3 regions of the Castellaniella sp. GW247-6E4 genome follow, and region 1 is predicted to be linked to each of the others. Evidence: predicted binding sites of a transcription regulator. Region 1 holds the regulator's gene; each other region holds the start of a gene.
What was found. The regulator sigma-54, encoded in region 1, starts transcription at its own class of promoters, with help from an activator protein. The targets are predictions, from matches to a motif close to TGGCANGNAANCTGCTTT.
Positions count from the first base shown of each region.

Region 1 (5,002 bases):
GTCCGGCCCGACGAGCCGCGCTTTACCGGTATCGTCTTCAAGGTGCAGGCGAACATGGACCCTGCCCACCGTGACCGCGTGGCCTTCGTGCGGGTCAGCTCGGGGCATTTCCAACGCGGCATGCGCCTGAAAGTCGGGCGCAACGGCAAGGAGATCCGGCCGAACAACGTGGTGTCTTTTCTGTCGCAGCGGCGCGAGATCCTCGAGGAGGCCTACGCGGGCGACATCATCGGCATCCCCAATCACGGAATCCTGCAATTGGGCGACGTGCTCACCGAGGGCGAGACACTGGCCTTCACCGGGCTGCCGTTCTTTGCCCCCGAGCTGTTCCAGGCCGTCGAGGTCAAGGACCCCCTACGCACCAAGCAGTTGCGCACGGGCCTCACCCAACTCGGCGAGGAAGGCGCCATTCAGGTCTTCCGGCCTCAGGCTGCGGGCGGTGCGCTGCTGCTGGGCGCGGTGGGCCAACTCCAGTTCGAGGTGGTGGCCCATCGCCTCAAGACCGAATATGGAGTCGAGGCGCGCCTGATGCCCTCGCGCTACAGCCTCGCCCGCTGGATCACCAGCGAAGATCCCAAGGCCTTGAAAAAATTCATGGACGCCAACGCCGCCAATATCGCCCACGATGTCGTGGATGCGGCCGCTTTCCTGGCGAGCTCGCCCGCCCAGCTACGCGTCGCGCAGGAACTCTACCCGGCCGTCGAGTTTCACGCCATGCGCGAACATGCGGGCCAGGTGTTCGGCGCCGGGGTCTAGCGTCCTTTACAATGTCGGCGATGGATCGATTTTCTGACCAGGGGGCCGCATCATGTCCTGGCGTTTGATATTCGCCACTCTCTTGCTCGTCGCCGGCGCATCCGCCTGGGGCGGGCTGCAGCTTGGCGACTGGCTGATTGCGCACGGCCCCGCCCAGCCCCCGCTCACGACGCACCCCGAGCTCGAGGCCGTCCAGGTCCTGGGCGCCGACGGCAAGCCCTTCGTTGCCACCGCGCCGCAACCCCTGCCCGATGGGCGCCTGGGCGTGCCTCAAGCTGCGCCACCCGTGAGCTGGGAAATCCAGCCCATGCCGCTGATGGCCTCGGCGCCGCCGATCGCCCTGGCCACCACCACCATCACCATGGATGAGGCGATCGCCCTGGCATCACAAAACCAGCGTAACGGCCTCGAGGGCATCGCCACGGTCGGCGCCCTCGGCTCGAGCGCGATACAGCCAGTGGACATCACGACCGCCCCGCCGGCGGCGGCGGGCCCCCAGGGCCAGGACGGCAACTGGCAGGCGGCCTTCCGCAAGGAACTGGCGCTCTGTGAGAGCAAAGGATTCTTTTCCAGGCCATCGTGTGCCTGGGCGGCCCGCAACAAGTACTGCGAACCCAACAACGCATGGGGCCGGGTGGACGACTGTCCGGCGCGCAATCCCGCTAATTAGCGCAACGCCGGACGCCGGGGGATCACTCGCCCATCTGGGATTGCAGGTAGTTCTGCAGGCCGACCTTATCGACGAGCTCGATCTGGGTTTCCAGCCAGTCGATGTGTTCCTCAGTGTCGTTCAGAATGTCCTGAAACAGGTCGCGCGAGGTAAAGTCCCGCACCGATTCGCAATAGGCCATGGCCTCTCTGACGGTCGCCTGTGCGGCGGTTTCCAGTTTCAGATCACAGGCGAGGATCTCGGGGACGGTCTCGCCGATCAGGAGCTTGTGCAGGTCTTGCAAATTGGGCAGGCCATCGAGCATGAAGATGCGCTCGATCAGTTGGTCCGCATGGCGCATCTCGCCCAGGGATTCCTCGTATTCGTGCTTCCCGAGCTTTTCGAAGCCCCAGTGCTTGAGCATGCGCGCATGCAGGAAATACTGATTGATGGCCGAGAGCTCGTTCTTGAGCTGCTTGTTGAGATGCTGAATGACCGTCTTGTCGCCTTTCATGGCCAGTGCTCCTGTCGGCGGGCCTCGCCGGCGGCTGAGGCCCAAAGCATTAGCCTAACACGTCGCTTTTTCCTTGGGGCGGTCAGGCGGCGCGGCGGCGGACTTCCCGGCCCTCGAACACGGTGCTGGGCGCCAGGCTGGCGAGATCCAGCGCGGGTGCGGCGGCGTAACGGCCGCCCGGCAGATACTCTGCCGCGGTTTCGGCGCAATGCCCGCAGCAGGTCGCCACTCCAAGACTGGCCTGGAGATCGGACAGTGCCTGGGCGCCCTGCGCCACGGCCTCCTGGACCTGACGCTCGCTGATCGCATTGCATACACAAATATACATGCGAATCATTATCATCATTTTTCCTGTATCGCGCAAGCCCCTGCGAGACCGGCGCGCGCCTTGCGCAGGCTCGCCGTCGGCACGCCCATCGCCTCACGGTACTTTGCGACCGTGCGCCGGGCAATGGATACGCCGCGCTCGGCCAGCAGCTCGGCGATGCGGCTGTCCGACAAAGGCCGCCCGGCGGGCTCATCGACGAGAATGGCCTTCATCAGGTCCCGGACCGCGAGGGCCGACGTGTCCTCGCCATCGCGGGTCTGGACCGCCGTGCCAAAGAACTGTTTCATCTCGTAGATGCCCCAGGGGGTCTGGGCGTATTTTTGACGCGTCGCCCGCGAGATCGTGGACTCGTGCAGGCCGAGCTCCTCGGCGATGTCGCGCAGCACCAGGGGCCGCAGCGCCCGCGGGCCGTTCTCGAGGAATTCGTGCTGACGCTCGGCCAGCGCCTGGGCCACCCGCAGGATCGTTTGCTGCCGCTGGCCCAAGCTGCGGATCAGCGTCCTTGCCTGACGCACCTGCTCTTGCAAGGCGCCGGCCTCATCGGTCTGCGCCAGGCAGTCCGCATACACCCGGTTGACCCGCAGACGCGGGGCGAGGGCGGGATTGAGGCTGGCCTGCCAACGGCCGCGGGCCCGATGCAGCAGCACGTCGGGCACGATGTAATGGATGCTCCCCGAGTCCCAGGCGCGCCCCGGACGGGGCTCGAGGCGCAGGATCATGGCGTGCGCGCGATCGAGCCGCGCGCGATCGCACCCCAGGAGATCGCACAGGCGGCTGAACTTGCCGGCCGCAAGCAGGTCCAGGTGCGCCGTCATGCGGCGCGCGCAGTCGAGCGCCGCCGCGTCCTCCGCGCCATCATCGGCCAACCGGCCAAGCTGCAGCGCCAGACACTCGGCCAGCCCGCGCGCACCCACCCCCGGCGGATCGAAGGATTGCAGCAAGCGCAAGGCGGCGGCCAGTTCGTCGGGATCGACCTCCCAGTCGGCCGGCAGGGCCGCCGCCAACTCCTCAAGCGCCCCGTCCAGGTAGCCGTGCTCGTCCAGGGCGGACACCAGCGCGGCGACCAGGGCCCGGTCGCGTTCCGTGGCCCGGGTGGCATGTAACTGTTGTAAAAGAAACTCCTCGAAATTCTGCCCGCGCCCGCTTTCTGGGATATCATCGCTGCCGACCCTGGCCGCGGGCTGCGACCACCAGCGCTCGAGCTGCTCGGCCTGCACCGCCGTCTCGTCCGGCGTCTCCAGCCGCTCGAGCATGGGGTTTTCCTCGAGCGCCTGCGCCAGTTCCTGCTCCAGTTCCTGGGACGAGCAATTCAGCAGGCGGATGGCCTGCTGTAGCTGCGGGGTCAGGACCAGTTGCTGACGCTGACCCAATTCCAGGGACGGACGCGATTGCATAGTTAAAATACGATCATGAATTCCGAACAGACACGACACCCCAGCCGCCAGGATCACGCGATCTTGCGCACCGCCTTGTTCAAACTGACGGCGACTCGCAAGATCATCGTCACAATCGTGATCGCGGTGGTTGCCCTGGCCTGGTATGACTTGCTCAACAGGCTGTTGGCCTTCGGCGACGGCATCGACTACGCGGGCCTGCATGTGATGGGCGCCGAGGCTACCGCGCTGATGCAGCGGTACAACCCGTTCTTCTGGTGGGCGCTGGTGGCGTTGAGCACGGTCATCATAGCCTATTTTCTGGCTCTGTTCGCGCGCGCCTCGATGCGCACCGCCCGTGGCAGGCCGATCGACGAGGCCACCTTCGCGCAGCTGTCCAATGGACTGTCGGCCCCTGCTCTAGAGGTCTTGCTCTGGGCCTGGCAGGAACGCGACGAGCCCCTGCGCGTCGCCGACCTGCAACGGGCCCGCGATGGGCTGCGCGCCGATCGCGCCGGCAAGCTGCAACGGGCCGCGCGGCAACGGGCCGCCCTGGAACAGGCACGGCACAACGACTGAGCACGCGGGTGTGCAAATCAACAACATTCCGCACCGGCAATCCGCCTGCGGCGCTCCATGACCCGCCGAGCATCGGCCGCAACCCGAAAACTGCGCCGCGCAGGCGATTCCGAGGGCAATGCCCCTGTGTCAATGCGCGCGGCGGTGGACGGTGCGCGGGCCCGGCCCCTTGCCAGCCGCCGGAAAATATGGTTGACTTTCACATTATGAGCATTTCACGCAGCCCCTCCGTTCTCCCGCCGCGATCCGCCGCGGCAGGGCGCGTGCGCGTGGCGGCCCCGTCCCGCTTGCAGCTCCTTTCGTCCCTCCTACCTGCGCTACTGCTGCTACCGATCGGTTGCCGGGCCTAGCGCCGCGTGGCAGTTCGGCAACCTGCATCCGCCACAGTTCCCGTCTTTTCGCATCCGCGCGCCGGATGACACACCGCACAGCCAGGTATCGCCATGATCAAGAATCCTTCCGACAAATACGTCCCGTTCCGTCCGTTCGTCCATGATTTTTCTGAACGCACGTGGCCCAGCCGCCGCATCGCGCAACCCCCGATCTGGATGAGCACGGATCTGCGCGACGGCAACCAGGCGCTGATCGAACCGATGAGCGTCGAGCGCAAACTGCGTTTCTTCGAGCAGTTGATCAAGATCGGCTTCAAGGAAATCGAGGTGGGCTTCCCCTCGGCCTCGCAGACCGATTTCGACTTCGTGCGCAAGCTCGTCGACGAGCATCGCATCCCCGACGACGTGACGATCATCGCGCTGACCCAGGCCCGCGAGGATCTGATCGCCCGCACGGTCGAAGCGGCCGCG
Region 1 is NZ_JBELOI010000002.1:119,820-124,821, reverse strand. Features, by position in the region: gene ABS761_RS03715 (peptide chain release factor 3) at 1-756, shown strand, start outside; gene ABS761_RS03710 (hypothetical protein) at 809-1,426, shown strand; gene bfr (bacterioferritin) at 1,449-1,919, opposite strand; gene ABS761_RS03700 ((2Fe-2S)-binding protein) at 2,002-2,247, opposite strand; gene rpoN (RNA polymerase factor sigma-54) at 2,262-3,641, opposite strand; gene ABS761_RS03690 (hypothetical protein) at 3,657-4,199, shown strand; gene leuA (2-isopropylmalate synthase) at 4,643-5,002, shown strand, end outside.

Region 2 (5,002 bases), on a different contig from region 1:
GGATATCGGCGCCGACAAGACGCTTGACGGCGATGCGACGGTGGCGACCAATCCGGCGCTGGGCTTGCGGGCGATCCGTTACTGCCTGGCGAACCCGGACATGTTCAATACACAGTTGCGGGCCTTGCTGCGGGCCTCGCGGCACGGCAGCATCCGCATCCTGTTGCCCATGATCTCGCACATGCATGAGGTCCGGTCGGCCCAGCGCGCGATCGAACGCGCCGCCGAGCAATTGCGGGACGAAGGCATCCCCTATGCCGATGGCATACAGATCGGCGCCATGGTCGAGATACCCGCGATGGCAATCGCCATCGAACCCTTTGCCGAGGCGCTGGATTTCCTGTCGATCGGCACCAACGACCTGATCCAATATGTGCTGGCCATCGATCGCGGCGACAAGGACGTGGCGGCGCTGTACGATCCCATGCATCCCGCGGTGCTGCGGCTGATCGCGCACACCATCAACGTGGGCGAACGTGTCGGCAAGCCGGTTTCCGTCTGCGGCGAGATGGCGGGCGACGCGCGCGCCACCCGCATGCTGCTGGGTTTGGGCCTGACGGGCTTTTCCATGCATCCGCAGCAGTTGTTGGACGTCAAGAAGGAAATCCGCCAAGCGCATTCCAACGCGTTGCGCGTCAAGGTGGCCTCGGCCCTGAACCGCGCCGAGCGCATCGACCTGGCGACGCTGTCCTGATGGGGGGGCCTCGGCCCGCTTGCGGGGATGTGGCCCCTAAACGCCGAAGGTCCCGGCCTTGCGGCCGGGACCTTTCCCCGGTTGCGGATGCCTCAGCGCTGGTACGCGGTCTCACCGTGGTCGGCCTGGTCCAGGCCGCGTTGCTCGTCCTCGGGCGAGCAGCGCATTCCGCAGGCCTTGTCCGCGATCCGGTAGGCGATCCAAGCCGCGATGGCGGACCAGGCGATGGTCACCAGCACGCCTTCGAACTGCAGCCAGACCTGTGCCAGCATGGGGCCCGCGCCGGCACCGCCGGGGCCGCCGAGCGAGCCTGAATTGAAGACCCCGGTCAACAGCGCGCCCACGATGCCGCACACGCCGTGGATGCCGAATACATCGAAGGTGTCGTCGGCGCGCAGCAGGCGCTTGAGGCGATTGACCCCGTAGACGCCCGCCGCCGCAGCCAGGAGGCCGATCAGCAGCGCGCCGCCGGGCGCGACCAGGCCGGCGGCCGGCGTGATGCCCACCAGGCCTGCCACCGCGCCGGAGGTGGCGCCCAGCAGAGAGGCCCTGCCCTTGGTCAGACGCTCGATCAGCGACCAGGCGAGAATCGCGCCCGCTGTGGCCAGCAGGGTGTTGATGAACGCCAGGACCGCCACCTCATTGATGCCCAGGGCCGAGCCGGCGTTGAAGCCGAACCAGCCCACCCACAGCAAAGCGGCGCCGGTCATGTTCATCGGCAGATTGTGCGGCGGCATGGCCTCGCGGCCGTAGCCCTTGCGCGGCCCGATCAGCCACGCGCATACCAGGCCGGCCACTCCGGCGTTGATGTGCACCACCGTGCCGCCGGCGAAATCGAGGGCGCCGCGCCGCAGCAGCCAACCGTCCGGCGCCCACACCATGTGGGCGATCGGCAGATACGCCAGCGTGAACCACAGCGCCGTGAACAACAGCATGCCGCCGAAACGGGCGCGTTCGGCCACGCTGCCGGTGATCAGTGCGCAGGTGATGCCGGCGAAGGTCGCCTGAAAGGCGGCGAACGCCATTTCGGGAATCGCGCCGGCCAAGGGCATCGTGCTGGCACCGCCCGGTGTGTACAAGCCTGAGAACAGCAGTCGCGAGAATCCGCCGATCACTCCCGAGCCGGTGGTGAAGGCCAGGGAATAGCCATACAGGAACCACAGCGCAAGCGCGAGCGCGCAGGTTCCCAGGACCTGCGTGAGCACGGACAGCACATGGCGCGCGCGCGCCATGCCGCCGTAGAACAGGGCCAGTCCCGGCACGGTCATCATCAGCACCAGCAGGGTGGATGCCGTGACCCAGGCCAGATCGCTTTTATCCATCTCGATACTCCTTGGTCGGGGTTGGGTGCGTCAGAGCGCGGACTCGCCGGACTCGCCGGTGCGGATGCGGACCACGTGCTCCAGCGGCGTGACGAAGATCTTGCCGTCGCCGATCTTGCCTGTGTGTGCGGAGGCGCACAGGCTCTCCAGGACGAGTTCGACCTGATCGTCCGAAACCGCCACCTGAACCTCGAGCTTGGGTAGGAAGTCCACGCTGTACTCGGCTCCCCGGTAGAGTTCGGTGTGGCCTTTTTGGCGCCCGAACCCTTTGACCTCAATGACGGTCAGGCCTTGGATGCCAGCCTGGACGAGGGCCTCGTGGACCTCATCGAGCTTGAACGGTTTGATGATCGCAGTGATCAATTTCATGATGAATTCCCTTTGCTTGGATGGCATGACGTACCAAGCAAAAGGCGTGCCAATCCGCGCAAAGCGCGAGGCGGCCGGGGCGCGGCGCGCTTGCGGGAGAGGGCGGGCCGCGCCAGAGGCGGCCAACCGCACCAATTTGGGGCGGCCGCACCGTATCGGCGCGACCCGGAAGCGTGCGGGTGCCGGGCGCGCGGTCGCGGGCATTGAGGCGGCGAGCGTGGCGCGAAAGGGACGAATGAGCCCCCAGGGATGTAACCAGTGCTTAGGAGGGCCCGGGATTTGTATCGGGATATTGGCGCCCCGCGCGCGCCGGGCATCTGGCGGGCGCACGCATTCCGCTGAGGGGATTCGATATTCGCCTTGCCATTAAATCAGCAAGTATGAAATTAGTGTTTACACGAGGTCGGCCTGGTGGATTCAGCAGCTGGCTAGAATTGTAACCAAGCCGGTTGTAACAAGCCGGTCCTTGATTGCACTCCGCCACCGCTTGCGGAATTTTGAATAGGGATGATCATGAATATGACGCGTAAAACGTTGACTCTGGCCGCCATGGTTGCCGCTCTGAGCCTGCTTGGCGCATGTTCCAAGAGCGAAGACGCGCCGGTTCCGCCCGCCGCGCCCGCTCCCTCCTCCTCGCCCACGCCGGCGCCCGTGCCGCCGGCGCCGCAGGAAGAACCTCCAGCCACGCAGCCTCAGTCCAGTCAGCAGCCCATGAGCGAAAAGCTAGAGGAATCCGCCGCCTCCGCCAAGGAGCAGGCCGCCGCCGCGGGGTCCGCGATTGCCGAAGGGGCGTCGACCCTGGCCGACAAGGCGGGCGACGCCGCCAACAGCGCCCGCGAATCGATTGCCGAAGGCGCGGCCAAGGCGGATGCCGCCATCCAGAAGTCCATCGGCAGCGGCTCATCCGCGCCGAAGGCCGAGTAATCCTGAAGGGGCCAGCACACGCCTCGCGGTTTTTCCCGATGGGTGTTCCGGCCCCTATTGATCCTTGTACGGGGCACGGGCGGGCATACTGAACGGCTCAGGGGGCGGGCCGCCGCCGGCCCGCCCCGGTGCTGATTCCCAGGAGGTCGCCTCATGTCCCTGGCCGTGCTCACGAGCCGCGCCCTGTCCGGTTTGCAGGCCCATGCCGTGCGCGTCGAGGTTCACGTGGGGGCTGGCCTGCCGGCGTTCCACCTGGTGGGCCTGCCCGGCGCGGACGTGCGCGAGAGCCGCGAGCGCGTGCGCTCGGCCATCGTCAATAGCGGGTTCGAGTTTCCGGCGGGGCGCATCACGGCCAACCTGGCGCCGGCCGAGTTGCCCAAGGAGTCCGGCCGCTTCGACCTGCCCATCGCGCTGGGCGTCCTGCTGGCTTCGGGGCAGGTCGCGGCGCCCGGGGGTGAGGCCCCCGATCTGCGTGCCTACGTGTTTGCCGGGGAATTGTCCCTGACCGGCGCCATCACCGCCGCCGGCGCACCGCTGGCCATCGCGCTCCAGGTCGCGCGCAGCGCCCCGGGCGCCATTCTCGTCCTGCCCCCGGATGCCGCGTCGGTGGCCGCCCAAGTGCCAGGGCTGACGGTCCTGCAGGCCGGCACATTGAGCGAGGTGGTGGGGCATTTTTCGGGTGCGGGCGCCCTGGACGCCGCGATTGCACCCGTGCCGGCGGCGCTCGATCCGGCCGAGCTGCCCTGCCTGTCGGATGTGCGTGGCCAGGTGATCGCACGCCGCGCGCTCGAGATCGCGGCGGCGGGGCGTCACAGCCTGCTCATGTGCGGCCCGCCGGGAGTGGGCAAGAGCATGTTGGCCCAGCGCCTGCCGGGCATTCTGCCGCGGCTGCCAGCCTCTCAGGCGCTCGAGGTGGCCGCCGTCCTGAGTGCCGGCGGACTCGAGTGCGTGCACCCGGGTGCGCCGCCGTTTCGCGCGCCACACCACTCGGCCTCGATGGCCGCGCTGGTGGGCGGGGGCGTGCGGCCGCGCCCCGGGGAAATCAGCCTCGCCCACCATGGCGTACTGTTCCTCGATGAGTTGCCCGAGTTCGAGCGCCGCGCGCTCGAGGCTCTGCGCGAACCCCTGGAAACCGGCCATGTTTCGATTGCCCGGGCTGCCGGGACTTGCCGGTTTCCGGCGGATTTCCAACTGGTCGCCGCCATGAATCCCTGTCCTTGCGGCTGGCGGGGGCACCCCCGTCGAGACTGTCGCTGCACGCCCGAACGCATCGAGCGCTATCGCGCGCGCCTGTCGGGTCCTCTCCTCGATCGCATCGATTTGCACCTGGCGCTGGCGTCCGAGGAGGTTTGGGCCCACGCGCCCGCGGGGGAGCCCTCGGCGCAGGTGCGGCGGCGGGTGGCAAGGGCACGCCGCATCCAGCTCGAGCGCCAGGGCGTGCCCAATGCCGCTTTGAAGGCCGCCGCCCTGCAGCGCCATGCGCGCCTGGACGACGTGGGCCTGACCCTGCTGGCCGAGGCCGGCCGCCGCTGGGCCTGGTCGGCGCGCGGCGCCCATCGCGTGCTGCGAGTGGCGCTCACCATCGCCGATCTGGCTGAGGCCCCGGGCGTCCGGTCCGGACATCTCGCCGAGGCCATGCGCTACCGACCCGAGACGTCCTGAGCGAGTAAAATGAGGGATTGACACCACATCG
Region 2 is NZ_JBELOI010000008.1:75,913-80,914, forward strand. Features, by position in the region: gene ptsP (phosphoenolpyruvate--protein phosphotransferase) at 1-694, shown strand, start outside; gene ABS761_RS11165 (ammonium transporter) at 787-2,016, opposite strand; gene ABS761_RS11170 (P-II family nitrogen regulator) at 2,047-2,385, opposite strand; gene ABS761_RS11175 (hypothetical protein) at 2,905-3,309, shown strand; gene ABS761_RS11180 (YifB family Mg chelatase-like AAA ATPase) at 3,463-4,971, shown strand.
Region 2: ABS761_RS11170 (P-II family nitrogen regulator) is a predicted target of sigma-54. The motif match lies at 2,420-2,437, and genes of this name have one in related genera.

Region 3 (5,002 bases), on a different contig from region 1:
ATTGTAATCTTGAACCTCGGCAATCCCTCTTGCCCACTGACGGAAACCTTTGATGCCTGAACATTCATCACTCGACGCGCGCCCCTCCGGCCGCTCGCCCGACGAGCTGCGCGACGTGCGCCTCTTGACGGGATATACCCGCTACGCCGAAGGCTCGGTGCTGGCCTGCATGGGCGACACTCAAGTCCTGTGCAATGCCAGCATCCTCGACAAGGTGCCGCCCTTTCTCAGGGGCGAGGGGCGCGGCTGGGTGACGGCGGAATACGGGATGTTGCCGCGGGCCACGCATACGCGCGGCGATCGCGAGGCGGCGCGCGGCAAGCAAAGCGGCCGTACCCAGGAAATCCAGCGTCTGATCGGCCGCAGCCTGCGCGCCGTTTTCGACCTGCATGCCTTGGGCGAGCGCACCATCCATCTGGACTGCGACGTCCTGCAGGCCGATGGCGGTACGCGCTGCGCCAGTATTACCGGCGCCTGGGTGGCCGCGGCACTGGCGGTGCGCCGCCTGCGGCAACAGGGCGCGCTGGCCGGCGACCCCTTGATCGGGCAGGTGGCCGCCGTGTCGGTCGGTATCGTCGGCGGGCGTCCGGTGCTGGATCTGGATTACCCCGAGGACTCGGCCTGCGACACCGACATGAACGTCGTCATGACCGGAGCCGGGCAATACGTCGAGGTGCAAGGCACGGCCGAGGGCGGCAGCTTCCAGCGCACGGCGCTCGACGCGCTGCTGGATCTGGCGGGCGCGGGGATTTCACGTCTGCTCGCCTTGCAGGCCCGCGCGCTCGAGGAGGCCGAGGCATGATGCGCGTCGTGCTGGCCTCGAACAATCCTGGCAAACTCAGGGAATTTTCCGCCATCCTTGGCGTGGCGGGCCTCGAGATGGTGCCCCAGGGCGACCTGGGGGTGTCTGAGGCAGAAGAACCCTACGGCACGTTCATCGAGAATGCGCTCGCCAAGGCGCGCCATGCCAGCCGGGCAACTGGCCTGCCGGCGCTGGCCGACGATTCCGGGCTGTGCGTGCACGCGCTGAGAGGCGCCCCCGGTGTCCATTCGGCGCGCTACGCGAGCCTGCGGGGCGGCCCGCGCAGCGACGAGGCCAATAATGCCCGGCTCATGGCCGAGATGGCTGGCCGCGACGATCGCCGCGGCTCTTATGTGGCGGTGCTGGCCTTCCTACGCACGGCCGAGGATCCGCGTCCGATCGTGGCCGAGGGCGTCTGGGACGGCGAGGTGTTGGATCAGCCGCGCGGCGCCAATGGTTTTGGCTATGACCCGTATTTTTATCTGCCAGACTTGGGCATGACGGCGGCCGAGCTGTCGCCGGCCCGTAAAAACATCCTCAGCCACCGCGCCCGCGCCCTGCAAAGCCTGCTTCGGAGCCTGCAGGGCGCGTCGGCCGAAACAGTCGACCCGAACCCTTGAAGAAACTCGTCCCAGTCCCGATGCCCGAGCGCGATGACGCCCGCCCGGGCGTGCGCGGCAAGCCCGCGCTCGTCGCCTTGCCGCCGCTGTCCCTGTACGTGCATGTGCCGTGGTGTGTGCGCAAGTGCCCGTATTGCGACTTCAACTCGCATGAGCGCGCCGGAGGGCCGCCCGAAGAGGATTATCTTGCTGCCTTGCAGGCGGACCTCGAACAGGCCGTCCCATCGGTCTGGGGCCGCACTGTTTCCACGGTCTTTATCGGCGGGGGGACGCCCAGCCTGTTGTCCGCTGGCGCGGTGGACCGCATGATGGCCCTGTTTCGCGCCTGTCTGAACCTGGAGCCTGATGCGGAGGTGACTCTCGAGGCCAACCCGGGGACCGCCGAGGCGGACCGTTTCGAAGGCTATGCCCGGGCCGGCGTGAACCGCCTCTCGCTGGGGGTCCAGAGCTTTGACGACCGGGCGCTCGAGGCCCTGGGCCGTATCCATGACGGCGCCCAGGCGCGGCGCGCGATCGAGATGGCCCTGCGCGCGGTCGAACGGGTGAACCTCGACCTGATGTATGCGCTGCCTGGACAGACCCTCGCGGCGTGCGAGCGCGACCTGCGCGAGGCCATGTCCTACCGCACAGGCCACTTGTCGCTCTATCACCTGACGATGGAGCCGAACACCGTCTTTGCGAAATATCCCCCCAAGGTGCCCGACGACGACGCGAGCGCCGCGATGCAGGACCGCATCGTCGAGCGGATGGGGGAGGGCGGCTGGGAACGCTACGAGGTCTCGGCCTATGCCCGTCCCGGGCAGGCTTGTCGGCACAATCTGAACTACTGGCGCTTCGGGGACTACCTGGGCATCGGCCCGGGCGCGCATTCCAAACTGTCGTTCCAGGATCGCATCCTGCGCCAGGCCCGCGCGCGCATGCCTGATTCCTGGATGCGTCAGGCCCTGGCATACGACGGCAGCCACGTCGCCGAGGAGCGGGTACTCAGGGCGGGCGATCTGGGCTTCGAATTCATGCTCAATGCCCTGCGCCTCAAGGATGGCGTCGAGGGCGGCCTGTTCATCGAGCGCACCGGACTGTCCCTGCTGTCGATCCTGCCGGCGATGCGCCGAGCCGCCGAACGCGGCCTGCTCGAACCGGGCCTGGAGAGGATCCGCGCCACGCCGCTGGGCTGGCGCTTTCTGAACGACCTCCAAATGGAATTCCTGGCGGAGTAAGCCGTTTTTCGTCTCGAATGCACCAAAAGGGGGCGCCCGCGCTTTATAATTTGCACTCTTGTGGTGCGAGATGCTCACAGACTCCCCATCGTCGCGTGCCCACCTTGTCCCTGGCGCGCCCAAAGGGTTGGCACGTTTGTTGCTCTACAACCCGTAAGCCATCGGCTTTTCCCTCAATTCATCAGTGTTAGACAGGAGCTCTCATGTCCACCAACGAAGAAGTCGTGAAGATGATCGCCGAACGCGAAGTCGCGTTCGTGGACTTTCGCTATACCGACACTCTGGGCCGCGAACACCACCTGACCACGCCGGCGCATGTCGTGGACGAGGACAAGATGGAGGCGGGCGTCGCCTTCGATGGCTCGTCGCTGCCGGGCTGGAAGGGCATCGAGGCGTCGGACATGCTGCTGATCCCCGATCCCTCGACGGCGCGCATGGACCCGTTTCGCGAGGAGGCTACGCTGATTCTGACCTGCGACGTGGTCGAGCCGTCCGACCTCAAGGGCTATGATCGCGACCCGCGCTCCCTCGCGCGCCGGGCCGAGGCCTACCTCAAGTCCAGCGGCCTGGGCGACACCGCGTACTTTGGCCCCGAGCCCGAGTTTTTCGTGTTCGACAGCATCAGCTGGAATGCCGAGATGTCCGGCTGTTTCGTCAAGATCCGCTCCGACGAGGGGGCTTGGTCCAGCGCGGACGATGCCAACGGCACCAATCTGGGGCATCGGCCAGGCATCAAAGGCGGCTACGTGCCAGTGCCGCCGGTTGATTCCTTTCAGGACATGCGCTCGGAGATGTGCCTGCTGATGGAACAGCTCGGCGTCCCCGTCGAGGTCCACCATCACGAGGTCGCGACCGCGGGCCAGCTCGAGATCGGCACGCGCTTCAGCACATTGGTGCAGCGCGCCGACTGGAACCAGATCATGAAGTACGTGATCCACAACGTGGCCCACGTCTATGGCAAGACCGCGACCTTCATGCCCAAGCCCATCGTGGGCGACAATGGCTCGGGAATGCACGTGCACCAGTCCATCTGGAAGGACGGCCAGAATCTGTTCGCCGGCAACGGCTACGGGGGCCTGTCCGAGTTTGCCTTGTATTACATCGGCGGCATCATCAAGCATGCGCGCGCCCTGAACGCCCTCACCAATCCCTCGACGAACTCCTACAAGCGCCTGGTGCCGCATTACGAAGCGCCGGTCAAACTCGCCTACTCGGCGCGCAACCGTTCCGCCTCCATCCGCATTCCCTATGTCGGCAACCCCAAGGCGCGCCGCATCGAGGCGCGTTTTCCGGACCCCCTGGCCAATCCCTACCTGGCGTTCTCGGCGTTGATGATGGCGGGCCTGGACGGCGTTCAGAACAAAATCCACCCGGGCGATCCGGCCGATAAGAATCTGTACGATCTGCCGCCCGAGGAGGACGCCCAGATCCCGACGGTTTGCTCGTCGCTGGAGCAGGCTCTCGAGGCGCTGGACCGCGACCGCGAGTTCCTGACGCGCGGCGGCGTGTTCAGCAACGATCTGATCGACGCCTATCTCAACCTCAAGGCCGTCGAGCTCGACCGCCTGCGCGTGACCCCGCATCCTGTCGAGTTCGATATGTACTACAGCCTGTAGGCTGGATCGACCATGGACCCCTCCGGCTACGACCTGCTGAAGACCGCGGTCCTGTTGTTGGATGGGGGCCTGCGGATCCGCCATGCCAATACGGCGGCGGAGGAACACTTCGGCCTGTCGCGCCGCCAGCTCGAGGGCATGGAGGCCGCCAGGCTCATCGATGGGGCCCAGAGCGTGGTCAAGGTGCCGCTGCGCGGGGCGCCATGGGCCTGGCTCTACGAGATCCCCGTGCGGACGGCGGTGCTGGACGATCGGCAGCACATCCATGCCGACCAGGCGGCGCAGCGCGAGTCCTTGCGCAATCTCGCCCATGAGATCCGCAATCCCCTGAGCGGCTTGCGCGCCGCCGCGCAACTGCTCGAGGGCGAGCTCGATGACCCGGGGCTCAAGGATTACACGGGGGTCATCATTGCGGAGGCCGACCGCCTGGTGGATCTGGTCGAGCGCCTGGTGTCCTCGCAGCGGCAGGGGCTGGAGGTCCGCTGCTTCAACATCCACGAGGTCTGCGAGCGGGTCTACACCCTGTTGGCGGCCGAGCATGGCCGCCGGATCGAGATTGTGCGTGACTACGATGCGTCGGCGCCCGAGGTTCGGGCGGATTTTTCTCGTGTGCTCCAGGCCCTGCTCAACGTGGCCCGCAATGCGGGCCAAGCCCTGGCCGAGCAGCCCCAGAATCCCGCGCCCCGACTGGTGCTGCGCACGCGCGTCGGCCACCAACTGGTGCTGCCGCGGCGCCAGGTGCGCATG
Region 3 is NZ_JBELOI010000008.1:153,711-158,712, forward strand. Features, by position in the region: gene rph (ribonuclease PH) at 53-802, shown strand; gene rdgB (RdgB/HAM1 family non-canonical purine NTP pyrophosphatase) at 799-1,422, shown strand; gene hemW (radical SAM family heme chaperone HemW) at 1,443-2,639, shown strand; gene glnA (type I glutamate--ammonia ligase) at 2,843-4,255, shown strand; gene glnL (nitrogen regulation protein NR(II)) at 4,268-5,002, shown strand, end outside.
Region 3: glnA (type I glutamate--ammonia ligase) is a predicted target of sigma-54. The motif match lies at 2,768-2,785, and genes of this name have one in related genera.